3 regions of the Halomonas halophila genome follow, and region 2 is predicted to be linked to each of the others. Evidence: riboswitches for the same ligand, from Rfam matches in the RefSeq annotation. Region 2 holds a riboswitch; each other region holds the start of a gene.

Region 1 (6,530 bases), 440 kb from region 2:
CCGCTAGGCGTGTGGGTCGGCCATCGGCTCAGCCGCCCGCTGAACGCCCTGGCCGAGCAGGTCCGGGCGCTGGGCGATTTCGACTTCTCCGCCTGCCGCGGGGTGCGCTCGCCGGTGCGCGAGGTGCAGCAGCTGAGCGGCGCCCTGACGGGCATGGCCGAGGGCATCGCGGGCTTCCAGCGCATGACCCGCACGCTGAGCCGCGAGCCGCGGCTGGACACGCTGCTCGCCACCGTCCTCGAGGACCTGCTGAACATCACCGACAGCCGCCACGGCGCCATCTACCTCGAGGACGAGAGCGATCCCACCCGCTTCGCCTGTGAGGCCGAGCAGGGCCAGGGCGATCCCGACGATCCGCTGCCGGCGTGCCTGACCCTGAAGGCCCCCGACGAGACCGGCATGGCGGCGCTGGAGCGCCGGGCCGCGGCCAGCGGCTATCTGGTGCAGCCGCTGTGCAATCGCAGTGGCCATCGCATGGGGCTGCTGATACTGGCGCTGCGCGCGTCGGGATCGGGCGGCGATCGTTCCTGGCGGCGCTTCGTCGAGGAGCTCTCCGGGGCGGCGGCGGTGGCCATCGAGACCCGCCGCCTGCTGGAGGGCGAGAAGCGCCTGCTGGACGCCATCGTCGAGCTGATCGCCGGAGCCACCGACGCCAAGTCGGCGCATACCGGCGGCCACTGTTCGAGGGTGCCGCAGCTGGCCGAGATGCTGCTGGAGGGCGCCCACCGCTCGACCAGCGGCCCCTTCGCCGACGAGACGCTGGATGACGACCGTCGCACCGCCTTCCACCTGGCGGCCTGGCTGCACGACTGCGGCAAGCTGACCACGCCCGACGAGGTCATGGAGAAGGCCACCAAGCTGGAGGCCCGCTACAACCGCATCCACGAGATCCGCACCCGCTTCGAGGTGCTGTGGCGCGACGCCGACGTCGCCTACTGGCGCGGGCTCGCCGAGGGCGGCGACGAACCCGCGCTGGCCGAGGCGCGACGGCGCCGGCAGGACGAGCTGCAGGAGGCCTTCCGGCTGGTGGCCGAGCTCAACCGCGGCGGCGAGGCGGTCGACGAGACTCGCCTGGCGCGGCTCGAGGCGATCGCCGACTGGCGCTGGTGGCGCCACTTCGACGACCGCCTCGGCGTGTCCGAGGATGAGTCCGCACGACTGGCGCGCGAGCCCGAAGCCCCGCCGCCCGCCGAGGAGCGGCTGCTGGCCGATCGCCCCCGGGACCGCCTCGACTGGGCCGTCGCGCCCCCGCCGGTGGCCGAGGGCGACCCGCGCAACCGCTGGGGCTTCGCCATGCAGCCGCCCGAGGTGGCCGGCGACCAGGGCGAGCTCTACAACCTGCGGGTGGCCCGCGGCACGCTCAACGACGTCGAGCGCTTCCGCATCCAGGAGCACATCGTCCAGACCATCATGATGCTCGAGTCGCTGCCCTGGCCGGCACACCTGCGGCGGGTGCCGACCATCGCCGGCAACCATCACGAGCGCATGGACGGCCGGGGCTATCCGCGCCGGCTGGTGCTGGCCGAGGCCAGTCTGGAGGAGCGCATCATGGCGGTGGCCGACGTCTTCGAGGCGCTGACCGCCGCCGACCGGCCCTACAAGCCGGGTCTGACGCTGTCGCGCTCGCTGTCGATCCTGGCCGGCATGGCCCGCGACGGCCATCTGGATCCCGACATCTTCGTCCTGCTGCTCGACAGCGGGGTGTGGCGCGACTACGCCGAGCGCTTCCTGGCGCCGGCGCAGATCGACGAGGTGGACATCGACGCGCTCAAGAACGAGGCTGGATGTCCGACAATGAAAAGTGGAAATGGCGCCTCGGGCCGCGTTTCGCCCTGTACAGGGCAGGCCCCTGGGTCATAATGCACTCATAAAGCGCGTCATTCTTCAGGGGAACACCGATGCTGCCGACTCCGATTTCCGGCTGGCGAGTGAGTCTGCTCGCCGCCCTCGTCATGGCCAGCGTGCTGCTGGCACCGCTCGCCCAGGCCGAGAATCCCCGCTATGCGGGCATCGTCATCGACGCCGACTCCCACGAGATCCTCTACGCCGAGAACGCCGATGCGCCGCGCTATCCGGCCTCGTTGACCAAGATGATGACCCTCTACATGCTGTTCGAGGCCATCGAAGGGCGCAGCATGAGCCTGGGGCAGCCGCTGCCGGTGTCGCGGGCGGCGGCGGCCATGCCGGCCACCAAGCTCTATCTCAAGCCGGGCGACAGCATCCCGGTGGAGACCGCCATCGAGTCGCTGGTGGTGCGCTCGGCCAACGACGTGGCGGTGGTCGTCGCCGAGGCGCTGGGCGGCAGCGAGCGCCACTTCGCGCGGATGATGACCGAGCGCGCCCGCGAGCTCGGCATGCGCCACACCACCTTCCGCAACGCCTCCGGCCTGCCGGACGACGCCCAGGTCACCACCGCCCGCGACATGGCGGTGCTGGCCCGTCGGCTGATGCTCGATTTCCCGCAGTACTACCACTATTTCTCGCTGCAGGACTTCACCTGGCGCGGCAACACCTACCGCGGCCACAATCGCCTGCTGGCCAACTACCCGGGCGCCGACGGCCTCAAGACCGGCTTCATCCGCGCCTCCGGCTTCAACGTCGCCACTTCGGCGGTGCACGGCGGCCGGCGCATGCTCTCGGTGGTGATGGGCGGCTTCACCGCCGCCTCCCGCGACGAGCACATGGCCGACCTGCTGAACCGCGGCTTCGCCCGCGCCGCCCTGGCCGACGGCCACGGCTGGCTGGCCCGCACCGAGATCGCCGACGAGCGCCTGATGCCGCTGCCGGGCCGCACGCTGCCGCCGGCCGGTCAGATGCTGGCGAGCCGCGACAGCGCCGCGCCGGCACCGGCCGCGACGGTATCCGCCCGGGCGCCCGAGCCGGCCTCGACGCCGGCGGCCAGCGAGCCGAGCCGCGCCGCCGCGCCGGGGCCGGTGGTACAGGAGGTCGCCGCCCCCTCGCCGGACGAGGCGATCGTGGCCTCGGCGCCGAGCGCCGACGCGGCCGTCGGCGGTGCGGCGGAGGCGGATCCGCTGACCGCGCTGATCGACCGCGACGAGCGGACCGGCGGCTGGGGCGTGCAGGTCGGCGCCTTCAGCGACGCCGATCACGCTCGTCGCCTGGCCGACCGCGCCGCGGCCCGACTGGCCGCGGAGCTGGATGACGCCCGGGTCGACGTGCCCTGGGTGGCGCAAGCCGGCGTCTACCGGGCGCGGTTGGTCGATCTGGGCGAGCGCCAGGCCCGCAGCGCCTGCCAGCGTCTCCAGTCCCAGGGCATGGACTGCATGGTGGTCCAGGCCTCGCTCTGACCCTCGGTTCCGGCCCCTCTCACCGCCCCGACGGTCAGGCCGTCGGGGCGGTGTCGTTTCCCCTCCCTCGACGCGCGCACGGAGGCGCTGCATGGCTCCCTCTCTGAAAGGCATCCTGTTCATGTGCGGCGGCGTGCTGTGTCTGGCCCTGGGCGATGCCCTCACCAAGTGGCTGGGCGCGGTGCATTCGCCGCTGCAGATCATCTTCTTCCGCACCCTGGTGTCGCTGCCGCTGATCGTGCTGATCGCGCGCTTCAATGGCGGCCTGCGCACCCTCGGCACGCGGCGTCCGGGTGTGCACCTGCTGCGCGGCCTGATCTTCACCGCCACCATGATCACCTTCATGTGGGGGCTGGTGCTGCTGCCGCTGGCCACCGCCACGGCGATCGCCTTCGCCGCGCCGCTGTTCGTGACGCTGCTGTCGGTGCCCTTGCTCGGCGAGCGGGTCGACCGTCCGACCTGGCTGGCCACGCTGCTCGGCTTCGTCGGGGTGCTGGTGGTGGTGCGGCCCGGGGCGGCCGGTTTCCAGCCCGCCATGCTGGTGGTGGTCGCCGCGGCGCTGTTCTATGCCCTGACCATGATCACCGCGCGCCGCTACGGCGAAGGGGAGCACCTCTGGGCCATGGTCTTCTACACCACCCTGGTGCCCTGCCTGGCCGCCTCCCTGACCCTGCCCTGGGTCTGGCAGGCCCCGGCGCCGCTGCACTGGCTGGGCTTCCTGGGCGCTGGCGTGCTCGGCGTCGGCGCCATGGTGGGCCTGACCCAGGCCTTCCGCTACGCCCCGGCGGCCATTGCCGCGCCCTTCGACTACACGGCACTGCTGTGGGCGACCCTGCTGGGCTGGGGCTTCTGGGGCGAGATGCCCGACCCCTGGGTGTTCGCCGGCGGCAGCCTGATCATCGCCAGCGGCCTGGCCATCGCCTATCAGGAGCGGCGCGTCGCGCTGAACCGGCGGCCTTCCCTGTGACGCAGGTCGCGTCGGCGACCCGGCGGGAAGGCGCGGGCGGCGGCCTCCGGGTCCGGGGTGCCGCAGATCGCCGAGACCACCGCCAGGCCGCCGGCACCGGCGCGGCGCACCGCCTCGACGTGCTCGACCTTGAGCCCGCCGATCGCCACCGTGGGCAGCGGGCTGGCGGCGGCCAGCGCCGCCAGGCCGTCGACGCCCAGCGGCGCGGCATGGTCCTGCTTGGTGGCCGTGGCGAACACCGGGCCGAGGCCCAGGTAGTCGAGGCGCCCGGCGTCCAGCCGTGCCAGCTGTTCGTGGGTCTGCACCGAGAGGCCGAGGATGGCGTCCGGGCCCAGCGCGGCACGGGCATCGGCGACCTCGCCGTCGTCCTGGCCGATGTGCAGGCCGTCGGCCCGACTGGCCAGCGCGACCTCGAGGCGGTCGTTGATGATCAACGGCACGCCGCTGCCGGCCAGGGCAGCCTTCAGGCGCCGGGCCAGCGGGATCATCTCGGCGTCGGCGGCGTGCTTGTCGCGCAGCTGGACGACGCTGACGCCGCCGCGCACCGCGGCCCGTACGGTCTGCTCCACGCCGAGGGCGGCGCACAGCTCGGGGTCGGTGACCAGGTAGAGGGACAGATCAAGGCGCATCGGTGAGCTCCAGGTGGATACGGTCGGCCAGCGGCGTAGCGAGGGTGTCGGGATCGAGGGCATAGAGGGCGTCGAGGAAGGCCACGGCGAAGCTGCCGGGGCCGGCGGCGGTCTCGGCGGCGATCTCCCCGGCCGCGGCGTAGGCGGTCAGCGCCGCCACCGTGGCCTCGAACGGATCCTCGGCGCCGGCCAGGAAGGCGCCGACCACGCCGGTCAGGGCGCAGCCCATGGTGGTGACGCGAGGCATCAGCGCATGGCCGCCGCAGACCCGCGTCAGGCGTCGGCCGTCGGTGACCAGGTCGACCTCGCCGGTGACCGCCACCACGGTGGCATGCTCGCGGGCCAGCGCCACGGCGGCGCGCTCGGCGCTGTCGGCGCTGTCGGTGCTGTCCACGCCGCGCCCGCCGCCGCCCTGTCGGGCCAGCGCCAGGATCTCCGAGGCGTTGCCGCGGATCGCGGTCGGCCCCAGCGCCAGCAGCCGGGCGCCGGCCTGGCGACGAAAGCGGGTGGCGCCCACCGCCACCGGGTCGAGCACCCAGGGCGTGTCGGCGTCATTGGCGGCGCGGGCGGCGTCGTCCATGGCGTCGAGCCAGTGGGGCGAGAGGGTGCCGATGTTCAGCGTCAGGGCGGTGGCCAGGCCGGCGAACTCGGCGGCCTCCTCGCGGGCGTGGACCATGGCGGGCGAGGCGCCCAGCGCCAGCAGCGCGTTGGCCATGAAGTTCATCGCCACGTGGTTGGTGATGTTGTGAACCAGCGGGGTGGTGCGGCGCACGCGCGCCAGATGCGGCGCGGGATCGAGGGAATGCATCGGGCCTCCTGGCGACGGGAGGCGCGGCCACCGAGGGAGCCGGCACGACTCCCTCCGCCGGCATTATCCGGGTCAGGTAGTGAGGGTGCCTCTCAGCCGCGGCGGATCATCGCCCCGGCGCCCCTGTCGTCGGGCCTCACTATCGCCCTTCGTCCGATGCATGTAAAGCCGGCGGGCGTCGCCTCAGGCGGCCAGCTGGAGCACGGCCAGGGTCAGCAGGCTGGCCTGGGAGACGCTCTGGAGATCGGCGCTCATGCCGTTGCCTTCCTCCTCGGGTTCGAGGCGCATCGCCGCGTTCAGGGGGCGAAGCAGCAAGGCGGCGCCGGCGGCCAGGGCGACCAACGCCAGCGGCAGGCTACCCACGCCCCAGGGGCTGATCAGCCATTCGACGACGAGCAGCAGCACGCCGCCCAGGGCCAGCCACAGGGGGCGGCGCAGGGCGGCGTCGAGAGAGGTCGGGGGCATGGCGTGCATGTCGATGTCTCCTTTCCGGTTGTCGTTGGGCTATTCAGCCCACCACCGTAACGGCGTTGGCTTAAAGTCGGCTTACACCAACGCTAAGGGAGCGACATGACGATGCCGTGTCAGGCGCGGGGCAGCCGCACGCTCACGCGCAGCCCGCCGCCGGGGGCGTCGCCCAGCGTCAGGCGGCCGCCGTGGCGCTGTACCAGACGGTCGACGATGGACAGTCCGAGGCCGGCCCCGGCTCCCGCACCGCCGCGGTGGAAGCGCGCCAGCGCCTGCTGGCGGCCGTCCTCGGGGATGCCGGGACCGCTGTCGTCCACCCGCAGCACCAGCACTCGCTCTTCCGCCGTCAG
Region 2 (6,530 bases):
GGATTCAACCGCATCGGAGACCGCGCTTTGCCCTGTCCGCCCCTGGCCTTGCCATCCCCGCCATCGGCCGATTCAGCGGGCAATGAATCTTGCGCCATCCGCCTTTCGACCACTGGCGAAACGCGTCAAAAGGCTTCATGCTGTAGCGGTCGATTCTGTCCTGTGGAGCATCATGAGCACGGCAAGCCCATCCAACGCGGAAATCCTCGACCCTCCGCGACGATGCCCTGACCTCGACGTCAGGGACCTGGAACAACGTACGCGCCTCATGCGCATCATCACTCGGCTGATCGCCGTATCGGATCTCGGCAACCGCGAGATCGCCCGTCGCGCGGGCCTGCCGATGCAGAAGATCAGCGACCTTCTCGCCGGACGCCTGGAGCAGCTCACCCTCGACGAGCTACAGGCACTGCGCAGCACCATCGACCACGAACTCACGCCGCCCTAGCCGTCAGGCGACCCGCTCGCCCGCGCACTGGGCCCGGGCCGGTCTCGCCGGCCCTTCCACCTCATGGATTCGAGAGATCAGGGAGAATCCCGATGCGCCACCTCGTGACCGGCCTGCTGCTGGCCGCCTCGCTGCCCGCCCTGGCCGATGGCCAGGCCACCCTCGAGAGCCGCTCCGACCAGGGCACCGCCACCATGGAAGTCCGCTGGGCGGGCGATGACCTGCGCATGGACTTCCCCCGGCAGGCCCAGGCGGGCTTCATGCTGCTCAAGGACGGCAACGGCTACATGGTCACCCGGATGCAGGGCCAGACCCTGGTCATGGACATGGCCCGCCTCAAGCAGATGGCCGAGAGCATGGGCGGCGATCAGGCCATGGCCGGCGTGACCAGCCAGCAGGCCGACTCGGTCGAACGGCTCGAGGCCACCGGCGAACGCGAGATCATCGCCGGCCTGGAGGGCGAGGTCTATGCGCTGACGTGGACCGACAAGGCCGGCAACGCCCATGACGACACCCTGGTGCTGAGCGACGACGATCAGGTACGTGAGCTGATGCGTGCCTTCCACGCCTATCAACGCACCATGACCGGCGAATCCGACCCGATCGCCTCGGCGCTGGAGGAAGAGGGGCTCGGCATGCTGCGCTTCGGCGACCGCTTCCGCATCGCCTCGCTGTCCGACGAGGCCCCAGCGGCAAGCGCCTTCGAGCTGCCCGAGGACGCCATGAGCATGGAAGACATGATGAACCAGGCGCTCTCCCAGTAAGCCGACGGCCGCAGGGCACGCCCTGCCCGAAAGCACGAACGGCGCCGTCGCGTCTCGGGGCCCTGCCGGGGCGAGCTAGTCGGGGCGGTCGGTCACCGCCCCGGTCGAGGCGGAGCTGACCATCCGCGCGTACTTGGCCAGTACCCCGCGGGTGTAGCGCGGCGCCGGCCGCTGCCAGGCGGCATGGCGTCGTTCGAGTTCCTCGACGGTGAGCGCGACATCGAGGGTGTCGGCCTCGGCATCGATGGTGATGGTGTCGCCATCCTCGAGCAGCGCCAGGGGGCCGCCGTCGAAGGCCTCCGGCGTCACGTGGCCGACCACGAAGCCGTGACTGCCGCCGGAGAAGCGGCCGTCGGTGATCAGCGCCACCTCGCTGCCGAGTCCGCGCCCCATGATCGCCGAGGTCGGGGTCAGCATCTCGCGCATGCCGGGCCCGCCGCGGGGCCCCTCGTAGCGGATCACCACCACGTCGCCGGCCACCACGCTGCCGTCGTTGATGCGCGCCTGGGCCTCCTCCTCGGAGCCGAACACCCGGGCCCGGCCGGAGAAGCGCGTGCCCTCCTTGCCGGTGATCTTGGCCACCGCGCCCTCCGGGGCCAGGTTGCCGTGCAGCACGCGCAGGTGGCTCTGGGCCTTCAGCGGCGCCTCGAGGGGCGCGATGATCGCCTGCCCCTCGGGGTAAGGCACGACCTCGGCCAGGTTCTCGGCCAGGGTGGCGCCGGTCACGGTCAGGCAGTCGCCATGCAGCAGCCCGGCGTCGAGCAGGGTCTTCATCAGCGGCTGGATGCCGCCGATCTCGACCAGCTCGCTCATCATGTACTGGCCGCTGGGCCGCAGGTCGGCGAGCACCGGCACCCGCTTGCCGATCGCCGTGAAGTCGTCGAGGGAAAGCGACACGCCGATGGCGTCGGCCATGGCGATCAGGTGCAGCACCGCATTGGTGGAGCCGCCCAGGGCGATCACCACGGTGATGGCGTTCTCGAAGGCCTCGCGGGTCATGATGTCCGAGGGCGTGATGTCGCGCTCGAGCAGGGTCAGCACCGCCTCCCCCGCCGCCCGGCTGTCGTCGCGCTTGGTCTGGGACACGGCGTTCTGCGCCGAGCTGCCGGGCAGGCTCATGCCCAGCGCCTCGATGGCCGAGGCCATGGTGTTGGCGGTGTACATGCCGCCGCAGGCACCGGGCCCGGGAATCGCCGTCTCCTCGATCCGCTTGACGTCGATGAGGTCGAGATCGCCGCGGCTGTGGGCGCCCATGGCCTCGAACACCGAGACGATGTCGGTGTGCCCCTCGCCGGGCAGGATGGTGCCGCCGTAGACGAAGACGCTGGGCCGGTCGAGCCGCGCCAGGCCGATCAGGCAGCCGGGCATGTTCTTGTCGCAGCCGCCGATGGCCACCAGGCCATCGAAGCCCTCGCAGCCGGCCACCGTCTCGATGGAATCGGCGATCACCTCCCGCGACACCAGTGAATACTTCATGCCCTCGGTGCCGTTGGCGATGCCGTCGGAGATGGTGATGGTGTTGAAGATCACGCCCTTGCCGCCGGCCGCATCGGCACCAGCGCTGGCCTGCTCGGCGAGCTCGCCGATGTGGCTGTTGCAGGGCGTGACGCGGCTCCAGGTGGACGCAATGCCCACCTGGGGCCTGGTGAAGTCGGCGTCGTTGAAGCCCACCGCGCGCAGCATGGCGCGGCTGGCCGACTTGCCGACGCCGTCCACCACCGGGGCGGAATGGCGGCGGCGGGGATCCTGTGGCGTGTCACTCATGGCGCGGCTCCTCCGTCAGGTCGGGATGACCTTCAGAGGGTGGCCGTCATCCGCCGGCCTGGCAACCGTTCAGGCCGTACGCCGCACCGCGGCCGGGCGCCACCAGGCCACCAGCAGCGCCACCGCGCTGGAGGCCAGAAGCGCACCGAGGAAGGGCGGCAGGGTCGGCACCCCGCCGGGAAAGCTCGCCGCCAGCAGGCCATCGAGGGCACTGCCCGAGGCGACCCACCCCGGCAGCACCGCGCCCGCCAGCCCGGCGAGACCGCCGGCCAGCGCCGCCATGGCGCTCATCCGCGCCCACAGCCCCAGCAGCACCGGCACCACGATGGCCGCGCACAGCAGATCGGCGATCAGGAACAGTCGCAGCACCGAGAGCCCCTGCAGGGCGATCGCCACCACCGGCACCATCAGCGCCACGGTGACCCACCGCGCCGCCCTGAGCGACAGGCCGCGACGGCCGCTGCCGGCCACCACCAGCGAGGCGATGCCGTTCTGCAGGGTATCGACGCTGGAGGCCACCAGGGTCACCGCCAGCACCAGCGCCGGCAGCGCCAGCCAGCCCGGCGCCTCGGCGAGCAGCGCGAAGAACGGGATCGGCGGCTCGCCCAGCGACACGCCCGCCATGGCGGCCAGCATGCCGAGGCCGCCGACCACCGCCACCACCAGCACGGTGATGCCGCCGCCCAGCCAGGCGCCGCGCCCCAGCGCCCGGTCGTCCCGGGCCGCCCACACCCGCTGCCAGTAGCCCTGATGGAAGAGGTTGGCCGCGGTCACCGCGATCACCAGCGTCAGCGCCACGGACAGGGCATCCGCGGCGGGGATCGACGGCAGCGCGGCCTCGGCCGGCAGCTCGGGCAACCGGGCCAGCGCCACGCCGCCCACCACCCCCAGCAGGGCCAGCAGCAGCCAGGCCTGCCAGCGGTCGGTGGCCAGGCTCGCACGCAGCCCGCCCAGCGCGGTGTAGAGCAGGGTCGCCACCGCCACGCCGACCACCACCAGCGCCACCGGGACGTCCGACAGCAGCCCGGTGATGGCGCCGATGGCGGTCAGCTCGGCGGCCAGGAAGCAGCCCATGTACAGCACCGAGACCAGCGCCACCCAGCGGCGGATGCCGGCGCCGAAACAGGCCTCGGCGTACTCGCCGATGCTGCGCCCCTCCGGCAGGCGACGGCGGATGGCCGGGCCGAAGGCGCCGAGCACGATGAACGGCAGCGCCGAGCCGATGGCATAGCCGGCCAGACCCAGCGGGCCGACGAAGGCGCCGATCTCGGGCGGCGCGAAGAGGATCCAGGCCCCCATGCCGGAGGCCAGGAAGGAGAGCCCCAGGGTCGGGGCCGACTGGGAGTTGCGGGCGGTAACGTAGTCGTCGAGCGGGCCGTCGGCCCGGCGGGCACGCAGGCCCAGAACGGTGAAACACAAAAGCGCCGCGCCAAGCACGGCTGACGTCAGATAAGGCATGTCGCACTTCCTCCGCCGGTGTGAACCGGATCAGGTTCCAGGGTCAGCGACGCACGCTCTCTCAGCCCCGCCGATGCCGGCGAGACTCCCCTGGCGACAGTGAATGGATTGTAGTGGCGATCCTCAAGACAGGGCCAAAATGGCCGATATCCGGATTGCCACGCCAGCATGACACATCCTTCCCGCCATTCGAACAACCAGCCCGGACCCCGCCATGCCGTTTACCGAAGCCAAGGAACACGCCCCCGGTTGCCTGCACCAGATCTTCGCCGAGCCCTACGCCGCCTTCGACAACGGCGTCCCCGAGCGCCAGCTGCACCTGCGCATCGCCCTCCAGGCGCTGCTGGAGGCGCCGATGCGCGAAGGGCGACTGACGCTCAGGGTGATCCACGGCTGGGAGAACGGCGGCTGCGCCCCCGAAGACCTGCGACATGGCGACCATGCGCTGGGCAAGACGGCCGACCTGCGTGCGATCGCCGAGCGCTACCAGCAGGCGCTGGACCGTCTCGCCCCGCTGCCGGGCGAGGCCGACAGCCTGCTCGCCGAGCCGCTGGCCAGTGCCATCGCCGGCGCCGAGGCCGACGGCCTCGAGGTCGACTCAGAGACTCGAGACAACCCGGCCCGCTGGCCGGCGTTTCCCCGCGGCCTGTCGCTGTATACCTTCTTCAAGGTCTATCACCGCCTGACCTACGGCGAGGACGAGGCCTACCGCTCGATCCGCTGCAATACGCCCGAGGGCAGCCGCGAGATCCACGAATTCCATCTGGAGGAAGGCGAATTCGCCATCGTTCGCCCCGCCGCCGACGAACCCGGCGAGTGCGTGCTGGTGCTGCACGTGGGCCAGCTGGAACCGCTGAGCGAGCTGCTGGAGATGGCCCATATCCGCCCCTAGGCGATACCGGAGCGGGGCCTCAGGAGGAGGCAGAAGCTTCCATGGAAGGGGCCAGGATCGCCTGAGACGTCATTGATCTTTAGCGCTTCGGAGGCGACCAGCGGCCCCCTACTCACCGCTGCCGTTCAAGGCAACAGCAGCTTCGCGGTGAGGTTGAGGGTGTCCGAGGCGCTCACCCCCTCGTCGTAGAAGTTGTGCTCATAGCTGGCCGTGAACTGCACCGGATACTCCTGAATCCTCACCAGCTTGTTGAGCGCAACGCCCAGGGGCAGGCTCACCCAATCATGCTGCTCCCAGTCATAGGTGATCGACATGTCGGAGGCCCCCGCCGACCAACCATTCCCGAGGCTGTAGTTCACGATCGGCTGCACGATCGAGATATTCACGTCGCGGTAGTCGTCGTCTCCCGCCACCGTGAACACGTTCTGGTTGAACAGCCCCCATATCCCCCAGGGTTGGCTGGCCACGAAGCCCACGGCGGGACCGAGGCCCCATTTCTCGGCGCTCAGGCCGTCTTCCCCGGTCGGCAACAGCGCTACCGCACCCACGCCGAATCGCCCCCATGACCGGTCGAAGGTCACCAGGTCGAAGAGTGTCATGTCGGACCAGCCGCTCGAGTCATTCGGCGAGTCGGTCACGTAAGGCGCGGTGAGCCGGAAGATGTTGCTGGAGTCGCCCAGCGAGAACGGAATGGCGGCGCGGAACTGCATGCGGTTTCCGTCCTCGTCGTCGAGGTTGTGGTACCGGTACGTGTAGAAGTCCTGCAGCTGGAAGGCCATGACGGAGGCCGTCGGATCATTGGCTTCCGAGCCCAGGCCATCTTGCTGAGCGCTGGCTATCCCCGGGTAAAACATGGCAAAGAAGGTGGCGATCATCAGTGCATTTCGTGCAAGCATCCGTGGCTCCCTGGTCTCCGGTTTTCTTTCCCCATGCCCGGATAGGCATGCCCACAGCAGGCAGGCACGTTTCATGTCCGCAGACGTGGCACCCGTGATGCCCCACGGATGGCTCGCTGGCGCACCTGCAGAGCCAAAGCCGAAGGAAACTCGCGAGGGGGGAAATCTCCCTCGGCCCCAGCAACGCTTACTGCCGCGAGACCCTGATGCGCACGGGGTCGGCCGCCTCGCCGGCGAAGGGATCAACGTGCTCCGTACTGGTGAACAGTAGCTCACCGTCGTGAACGATCCGTGCCCGCAGTCCGTAA
Region 3 (6,530 bases), 600 kb from region 2:
AACAGCCGCGACAGGAAGCGACGATAGCCGGGATCGTCGGGGGAGTTCTCGTGCTGGTCGTAGACCGCCTTCTCCTCCGCCGGCCCGAGGCGCTGATGGGCCGGCACGAACACCAGCGCACAGCGCCGGCAGCGGCGATAATCGCGTCGCGCATCGCGATGGTAGGGCGCGTGGTCGGTGGATGCGCATAGCGGACAGGTCGGCATCATCGTATTCTCTGTGGCAGGACTCACTTTCAGGAGGCATGCATGCTGTCAGGTCTGGACCACCTGGTCATCACCGTGACCGATATTTCCCGCGCCGTGGACTTCTACACCCGGGTACTGGGGCTGGACGTCCGCTATCGCGATCAGGAGCGCGTGGACCTGATGCTCGGCGACATGGCCCTGCGCCTGCACTGGACCGCCACCGATATCCAGCCACGGGCCGCCACGCCCACCCCGGGCAGCCTCGACCTGTGCCTGCGCAGCCAGCTGCCCCTCGACGAGGTCCAGCGCCACCTCGAGGCGCTCTCCATCGAGGTCGAGCTGGGGCCGGTCAGCCGCCAGGGTGCCACCGGCGAGATCGAGTCTCTCTACCTGCGCGACCCCGACGGCAACCTGCTCGAGATCAGCCGCCCCAGGCGTTGAGGGATCAGGCGACATCGCCGAGGACTTATGCCGACCTGGCTGAAGGCTTTTACCAACCTGGCTGAAGGCTCTTGCCGGCGTCGCCGATGGCATACGGTGGCATCGCCAACGCAGGCCAGTATCATGAGCGGCACGATATCCACGCTTTCAAGGACGACCGATGAACGAGCATGATCCCGCGCGCCACGACGCCGTGGTCGCCGACGACGCCCGCACCCCCGATACCACCATGGCCATGGTCGTCTACGCCCTCTACCTGGCCAGTTTCGTGGTGGGCTTCACCGGCATCATCGGCGTGGTGATCGCCTACGTATACCGCGGCAAGGGCCCGGCCTGGCTCGACGAGCACTACCGCTACCAGATCCGCACCTTCTGGATCGGCCTCGTCTATGCCGCCCTGGCCTCGCTGCTGACCCTGGTCGTGATCGGCTTCCCGCTGCTGATCGCGCTGGCGGTGTGGATGATCATCCGCTGCGTCAAGGGCTTCAAGGGCCTGCAGGAGAAGCGCGCCCCCGACAACGTCGATACCTGGCTGATCTGATCCATGGCCGACACGCAACACACCCAGGGGCGCTTTCAGGCGCGGCTGATCGCCGGCCTGTGGCGCGCCCTCGCCAACTGGCGGCCGGCCTCACTGTGGCGCCTGGCGCGCATGACCGGCCCGCTGGTGCAGCTCGGCAGCCGGCGCGAGCGCCGGGTGACCCGCATCAACCTGGCCCAGGCCTATCCCGACCGCCCCGAGGCCGAGCGCCGCCGCCTGGCGCGGCGCAGCCTGGTCCACTCCAGCGCCACCATGCTCGAGCTGGGCCTGGCCTGGATGGGCGAGCCGGACCGGGTCGAGGCCAGCATTCTCGAGGTCCACGGCCGCGAGCTGCTCGACGAGGCCCGCGCCGAGGGGCGAGGCGTCATCGTGCTGGCACCCCACTTCGGCAACTGGGAGGTGCTCAACTTCTGGCTGTCCGGGCACTTCCCCTTCACCGCCATGTACGAGCCGCCCAAGCTCGCTCCGCTGGACCCGATCATCCGCGGCGGCCGCGAGCGGCGCGGGGCCGAGCTGGTGCCGACCAATCCGCGCGGCGTGGCGGCGCTGCTCAAGGCGCTCAAGCGCGGCGAGACGGTGGGCATCCTGCCGGACCAGACGCCGAGCTGGGGCAGCGGCGTGTTCGCGCCCTTCTTCGGCCGCCAGGCCTATACCGCCACCCTGCTGCCCAAGCTGGTGGCCCGCACCGAGGCCCGGGTCGTCACCGGCGTGGCCAAGCGCGTTCGCGGCCGCGGCTTCGCGCTGCACTTCCTGGCCGCCGACGAGCGCGTCTACTCGAGCGACGAGACCACCTCGGCCGCCGGCGTGAATGCCTGCGTGGAGGCCGCCATCGCCCTGGATCCGGTCCAGTACCAGTGGGAATACAAGCGCTATCGCAAGACCCCCGAGGAACTCGAGGGCCGCGCCGACTGGAAGCGCTTCCGCGTCTACTGAGTGCCTGACCACGCCATTGGAAGTCGTTTCCAGACCGGGCTATGGCAACTGCCCGCCAAGCTGCTAGACTCGGCCCATTCGCTTGACGGGGTGCCGGTGGAACCGGCTGAGATGGCGCAGGTTCGTGCTCGACACGTTCGAGACAGAGCCCAGCGCTGGTCCCGTGGAACCTGATCCGGGTGGGTGTGGCACGCGCCGCACGTGAACCGGCGTAGGGAATCAGGCGGCGGGCCGGCGCGCCCTCCTTGTGTCCCGGCTCTCCCTCACCGCCTCCGCTACGCCCGTGCGCACCCTCCGGCATCCGCTCTCATCGGAATCGGAGGCAAGATGGGCCGTCGCTTCAGTGATCTCACCGCCGCCTGCCAGGCCGACTGGCGCGCCTACACCGAGCACGACTTCGTCCGCGCCCTGGGCGCCGGCACGCTCGAGGCGGACGCCTTCCGCCACTACCTGCAGCAGGACTACCTGTTCCTGATCCACTTCGCCCGCGCCTACGCCCTGGCCGCCTACAAGAGCCGCGACCTCGACGAGCTGCGCCAGGCCTTCGACGGCCTGAAGACCATCCTCGACGTCGAACTGGACCTGCACCGCGGCTTCTGTCGCGACTGGGGCATCACCGAAGACGACCTGGCGGCGCTGCCCGAGGCCCGCGCTACCCTGGCCTACACCCGCTTCGTGCTCGACGCCGGCAGCCGCGGCGACCTGCTCGACCTGCGCGTGGCGCTGGCCCCCTGCCTGGTGGGCTACGGCGAGATCGCCAACTGGCTCGAGGCGCAGCCGTTCACCGTGCGCGGCGACGCCAACCCCTATGACGCCTGGATCGCCATGTATCAGGGCGACGACTTCCAGCGGGCGATGCACGCCGAGATCGCCTGGCTGGACGCGCGCCTGGCCGAGGTGACGCCGGCGCGCTTCGACCAGCTGGCGCGGCTGTTCCGCGACGCTACCCGGCTGGAGATCGACTTCTGGCAGATGGGGCTGGATCGCGCGGACTGAGCTCCACCTCCTTGACTGCCGAGCTTTTCCGGCGACAAGACCACGCGAGGCGCTGTGAACCCATCCCTGGGCGCTAACTTTTGCCCTGCGGCACTCTCGCATCCTGCTCCGTTTGCAGGACCAGTGCTGGCCATCCATGGCCAGCCCGTTCGGCGAGGATCGCCTCACCCATGGCAAAAACCCTCGCTTTGTCTTGCCCCCGGCGCTCGGCTAGCACCGCGCCAGCTCGGCCCCTGGCCCACGATAGAAAAAAAGTAGGTAGGAAGAAGAAAGGCAATGACACGGCCCGCCCAGCGGCGGGCACCACCACGCTTGACGGGGTGCCGTTGAAGACGGCTGAGATCATGCGGCGCGAGGCGCCGGAGCATGGATCCCGTTGAACCTGAACTGGCTAGGACCAGCGTAGGGATCAAGCGACACGCGGCGGCGCCTCGGCGTCGGCCGCCCCTGTCCTCCCCGACGGTCCTCCCTGACGAACCACTCAAGCCAAGGGAGCACGACCATGAGCAAGACCATCCATTTCCTCAACGAGAACGCCCGCGTCGACGCCGCCGCCGTGGCCCCGCTGGCCGGCTCGCGCAAGGTCTTCGTCGAAGGCTCGCGACCCGATATCCGCGTGCCCTTCCGCGAGATCGGCCTGTCACCAACCCGCACCTCCGGCGCAGATGAAGAAAACCCGCCGCTGCTGGTCTACGACACCTCCGGCCCCTACACCGACCCCGAGGCCGACATCGACCTGCGCCGCGGCCTGCCCGAGCTGCGCCGCGACTGGATCGAGGCCCGCGACGACACCGAGTTCCTCGACGGCCCGACCTCGGAGTACGGCCGCCGCCGCGCCAACGACCCCATGCTGGCCCCACTGCGCTTCGAGCTGACCCGCACGCCCCGCCGGGCCAAGGAAGGGAAGAACGTCACCCAGCTGCACTATGCGCGCCAGGGCATCGTCACCCCCGAGATGGAATTCATCGCCATTCGGGAAAACCAGAAGCGCCAGACGATGGGCACCGAAGAGGTCGAGCGCATCCTCGGCCACCAGCACCCGGGCGAGGCCTTCGGCGCCCGCCTGCCCGAGGAGATCACCCCCGAGTTCGTGCGCGACGAGGTGGCCGCCGGCCGCGCCATCATCCCCAACAACATCAACCACCCGGAATCCGAGCCGATGATCATCGGCCGCAACTTCCTGGTGAAGATCAACGGCAACCTCGGCAACTCGGCGGTCACCTCGTCCATCGAGGACGAGGTCGACAAGATGACCTGGGGTATCCGCTGGGGCGCCGACACCATCATGGACCTGTCCACCGGGCAGAACATCCACGAGACCCGCGAGTGGATCATCCGCAACGCCCCGGTGCCGATCGGCACCGTGCCCATCTATCAGGCGCTGGAGAAGGTCAACGGCGTGGCCGAGGACCTGACCTGGGAGGTGTTCCGCGACACCCTGATCGAGCAGGCCGAACAGGGCGTCGACTACTTCACCATCCACGCCGGCGTGCTGCTGCGCTACGTGCCGCTCACCGCTAGACGCACCACCGGCATCGTCTCCCGCGGCGGCTCGATCATGGCCAAGTGGTGCCTCTACCACCACCGCGAAAGCTTCCTCTACGAGCACTTCGAGGAGATCTGCGAGATCTGCAAGCGCTACGACGTCGCCTTCTCGCTGGGCGACGGCCTGCGCCCGGGCTCGGTGGCCGACGCCAACGACGAGGCCCAGTTCGCCGAGCTCGAGACCCTGGGCGAGCTGACCCGCATCGCCTGGGAGCACGACGTCCAGGTGATGATCGAGGGCCCCGGTCACGTGCCGATGCACCTGATCAAGGAGAACATGGACAAGCAGCTCCGCGAGTGCGACGAGGCGCCCTTCTACACCCTCGGGCCGCTGACCACCGACATCGCGCCGGGCTACGACCACATCACCTCCGGCATCGGCGCGGCGATGATCGGCTGGTACGGCTGCGCCATGCTCTGCTACGTGACCCCCAAGGAGCACCTGGGCCTGCCCAACAAGGACGACGTCAAGACCGGCATCATCACCTACAAGATCGCCGCGCATGCTGCTGATCTCGCGAAGGGTCACCCGGCCGCCCAGCGCCGTGACAATGCCCTGTCGAAGGCACGCTTCGAGTTCCGCTGGGAGGACCAGTTCAACCTCGGCCTCGACCCGGACACCGCCCGCGAGTACCACGACGAGACCCTGCCCAAGGACTCGGCCAAGGTGGCCCACTTCTGCTCCATGTGCGGGCCCAAGTTCTGCTCGATGAAGATCAGCCAGGAGGTTCGCGACTACGCGGCCGACAACGGCCTCGAAGGCGACCGCGCCGCGGTGGAGCGCGGCATGGCCGAACAGGCCGAGAAGTTCCGCGACCAGGGCGCCGAGCTGTACAAGGAGGTCTGACCTCCCGCCTTGATGCAGAACGCCGCGCCGGCTGCATGCCGGCGCGGCGTTTTTCATGCGGCCAGACGGGTTCAGTTTGCCGCGGGCACGGGAGCAACGGCCTCGTTGTCTTCCGTCGAGTCACGCCCGCCCGGCGCGAAGCGCAGCAGCCGCAGGGCGTTGAGCGTGACCAGCACGGTGGCGCCGGTGTCGGCCAGGATCGCCAGCCACAGCCCGGTGATGCCGAGCACGGTGGTGACCAGGAACAGCCCCTTGAGCCCCAGGGCGATGGCGATGTTCTGGCGGATGTTGGCCATGGTCGCCCGCGCCAGCCGGATCAGCGCCGCCGCGTCGCCCACCCGGTTGCGCAGCAGCGCGCCGTCGGCGGTCTCCAGCGCCACGTCGGTCCCCGAGCCCATGGCCACGCCCACCTGGGCGCTGGCCAGCGCCGGGGCGTCGTTGATGCCGTCACCGATCATCATCGTCCGCTCATGGCCGGCCAGCTCACGGATCGCCTCGACCTTGCCCTCCGGCATAAGCCCGGCGCGACGCTCGATGCCGAGGCGCCCGGCGATGGCCGCGGCGGTGCGATCGTTGTCGCCGGTCAGCATCACCGAGCGCACGCCCAGCGCCGACAGCGCCTGCACGCCGGCCTCGGCATCGGGCCGCGGCTCGTCACGCAGGGCGATGGCCCCCAGCGCCACGCCGTCCTCGACCGCCACGATCACCGTCTTGCCCTCGGCCTCGAGTTCCTCGATTCGCGCGGCCAGCGCCTTGGCCAGCGTGCCGCGATCGGCCACGTGGCGCGGCGCGCCGACGAAGGCCCGGCGGCCCTCGATCAGCGCCTCGACGCCCTGCCCCGGCACCGCCCGGGCCTCGCTGACCCTTGAGGCCGCGACCTGCTGCGCCTCCGCATGGGCGACCACCGCCTGCGCCAGCGGATGGCTGGCGTCGCGCTCCAGGCCCGCGGCCAGGGCGATCAAGTCCTGCACGGCCACGGCGTCGCTTGCCGGCACCACATCGGTCACCCGCGGCCGGCCCTCGGTCAGGGTGCCGGTCT

What was found. Region 2 has a riboswitch for thiamine pyrophosphate ahead of QWG60_RS02855 (SLC5/6 family protein). Riboswitches for the same ligand answer to the same signal wherever they lie in the genome.
Region 1: it holds a riboswitch for thiamine pyrophosphate, as region 2 does, so the genes downstream of both, thiM (hydroxyethylthiazole kinase) here and QWG60_RS02855 (SLC5/6 family protein) in region 2, are expected to answer to the same signal.
Region 3: it holds a riboswitch for thiamine pyrophosphate, as region 2 does, so the genes downstream of both, thiC (phosphomethylpyrimidine synthase ThiC) here and QWG60_RS02855 (SLC5/6 family protein) in region 2, are expected to answer to the same signal.

What each region holds. Positions count from the first base shown of each region.
Region 1 covers NZ_CP129121.1:174,846-181,375, forward strand. The annotation lists gene QWG60_RS00755 (HD domain-containing phosphohydrolase) at 1-1,860, shown strand, start outside; gene QWG60_RS00760 (serine hydrolase) at 1,899-3,308, shown strand; gene QWG60_RS00765 (DMT family transporter) at 3,400-4,275, shown strand; gene thiE (thiamine phosphate synthase) at 4,233-4,904, opposite strand; gene thiM (hydroxyethylthiazole kinase) at 4,894-5,712, opposite strand; TPP riboswitch at 5,745-5,847, opposite strand; gene QWG60_RS00780 (hypothetical protein) at 5,896-6,186, opposite strand; gene QWG60_RS00785 (ATP-binding protein) at 6,297-6,530, opposite strand, start outside.
Region 2 covers NZ_CP129121.1:617,068-623,597, reverse strand. The annotation lists gene QWG60_RS02870 (XRE family transcriptional regulator) at 83-448, shown strand; gene QWG60_RS02865 (hypothetical protein) at 541-1,212, shown strand; gene ilvD (dihydroxy-acid dehydratase) at 1,288-2,976, opposite strand; gene QWG60_RS02855 (SLC5/6 family protein) at 3,046-4,434, opposite strand; TPP riboswitch at 4,424-4,536, opposite strand; gene QWG60_RS02850 (hypothetical protein) at 4,649-5,326, shown strand; gene QWG60_RS02845 (hypothetical protein) at 5,452-6,201, opposite strand; gene QWG60_RS02840 (YbaY family lipoprotein) at 6,410-6,530, opposite strand, start outside.
Region 3 covers NZ_CP129121.1:1,214,581-1,221,110, reverse strand. The annotation lists gene QWG60_RS05520 (class I SAM-dependent methyltransferase) at 1-209, opposite strand, end outside; gene QWG60_RS05515 (VOC family protein) at 249-629, shown strand; gene QWG60_RS05510 (DUF4870 family protein) at 790-1,170, shown strand; gene QWG60_RS05505 (lysophospholipid acyltransferase family protein) at 1,174-2,103, shown strand; gene tenA (thiaminase II) at 2,431-3,099, shown strand; TPP riboswitch at 3,406-3,525, shown strand; gene thiC (phosphomethylpyrimidine synthase ThiC) at 3,602-5,491, shown strand; gene QWG60_RS05490 (heavy metal translocating P-type ATPase) at 5,563-6,530, opposite strand, start outside.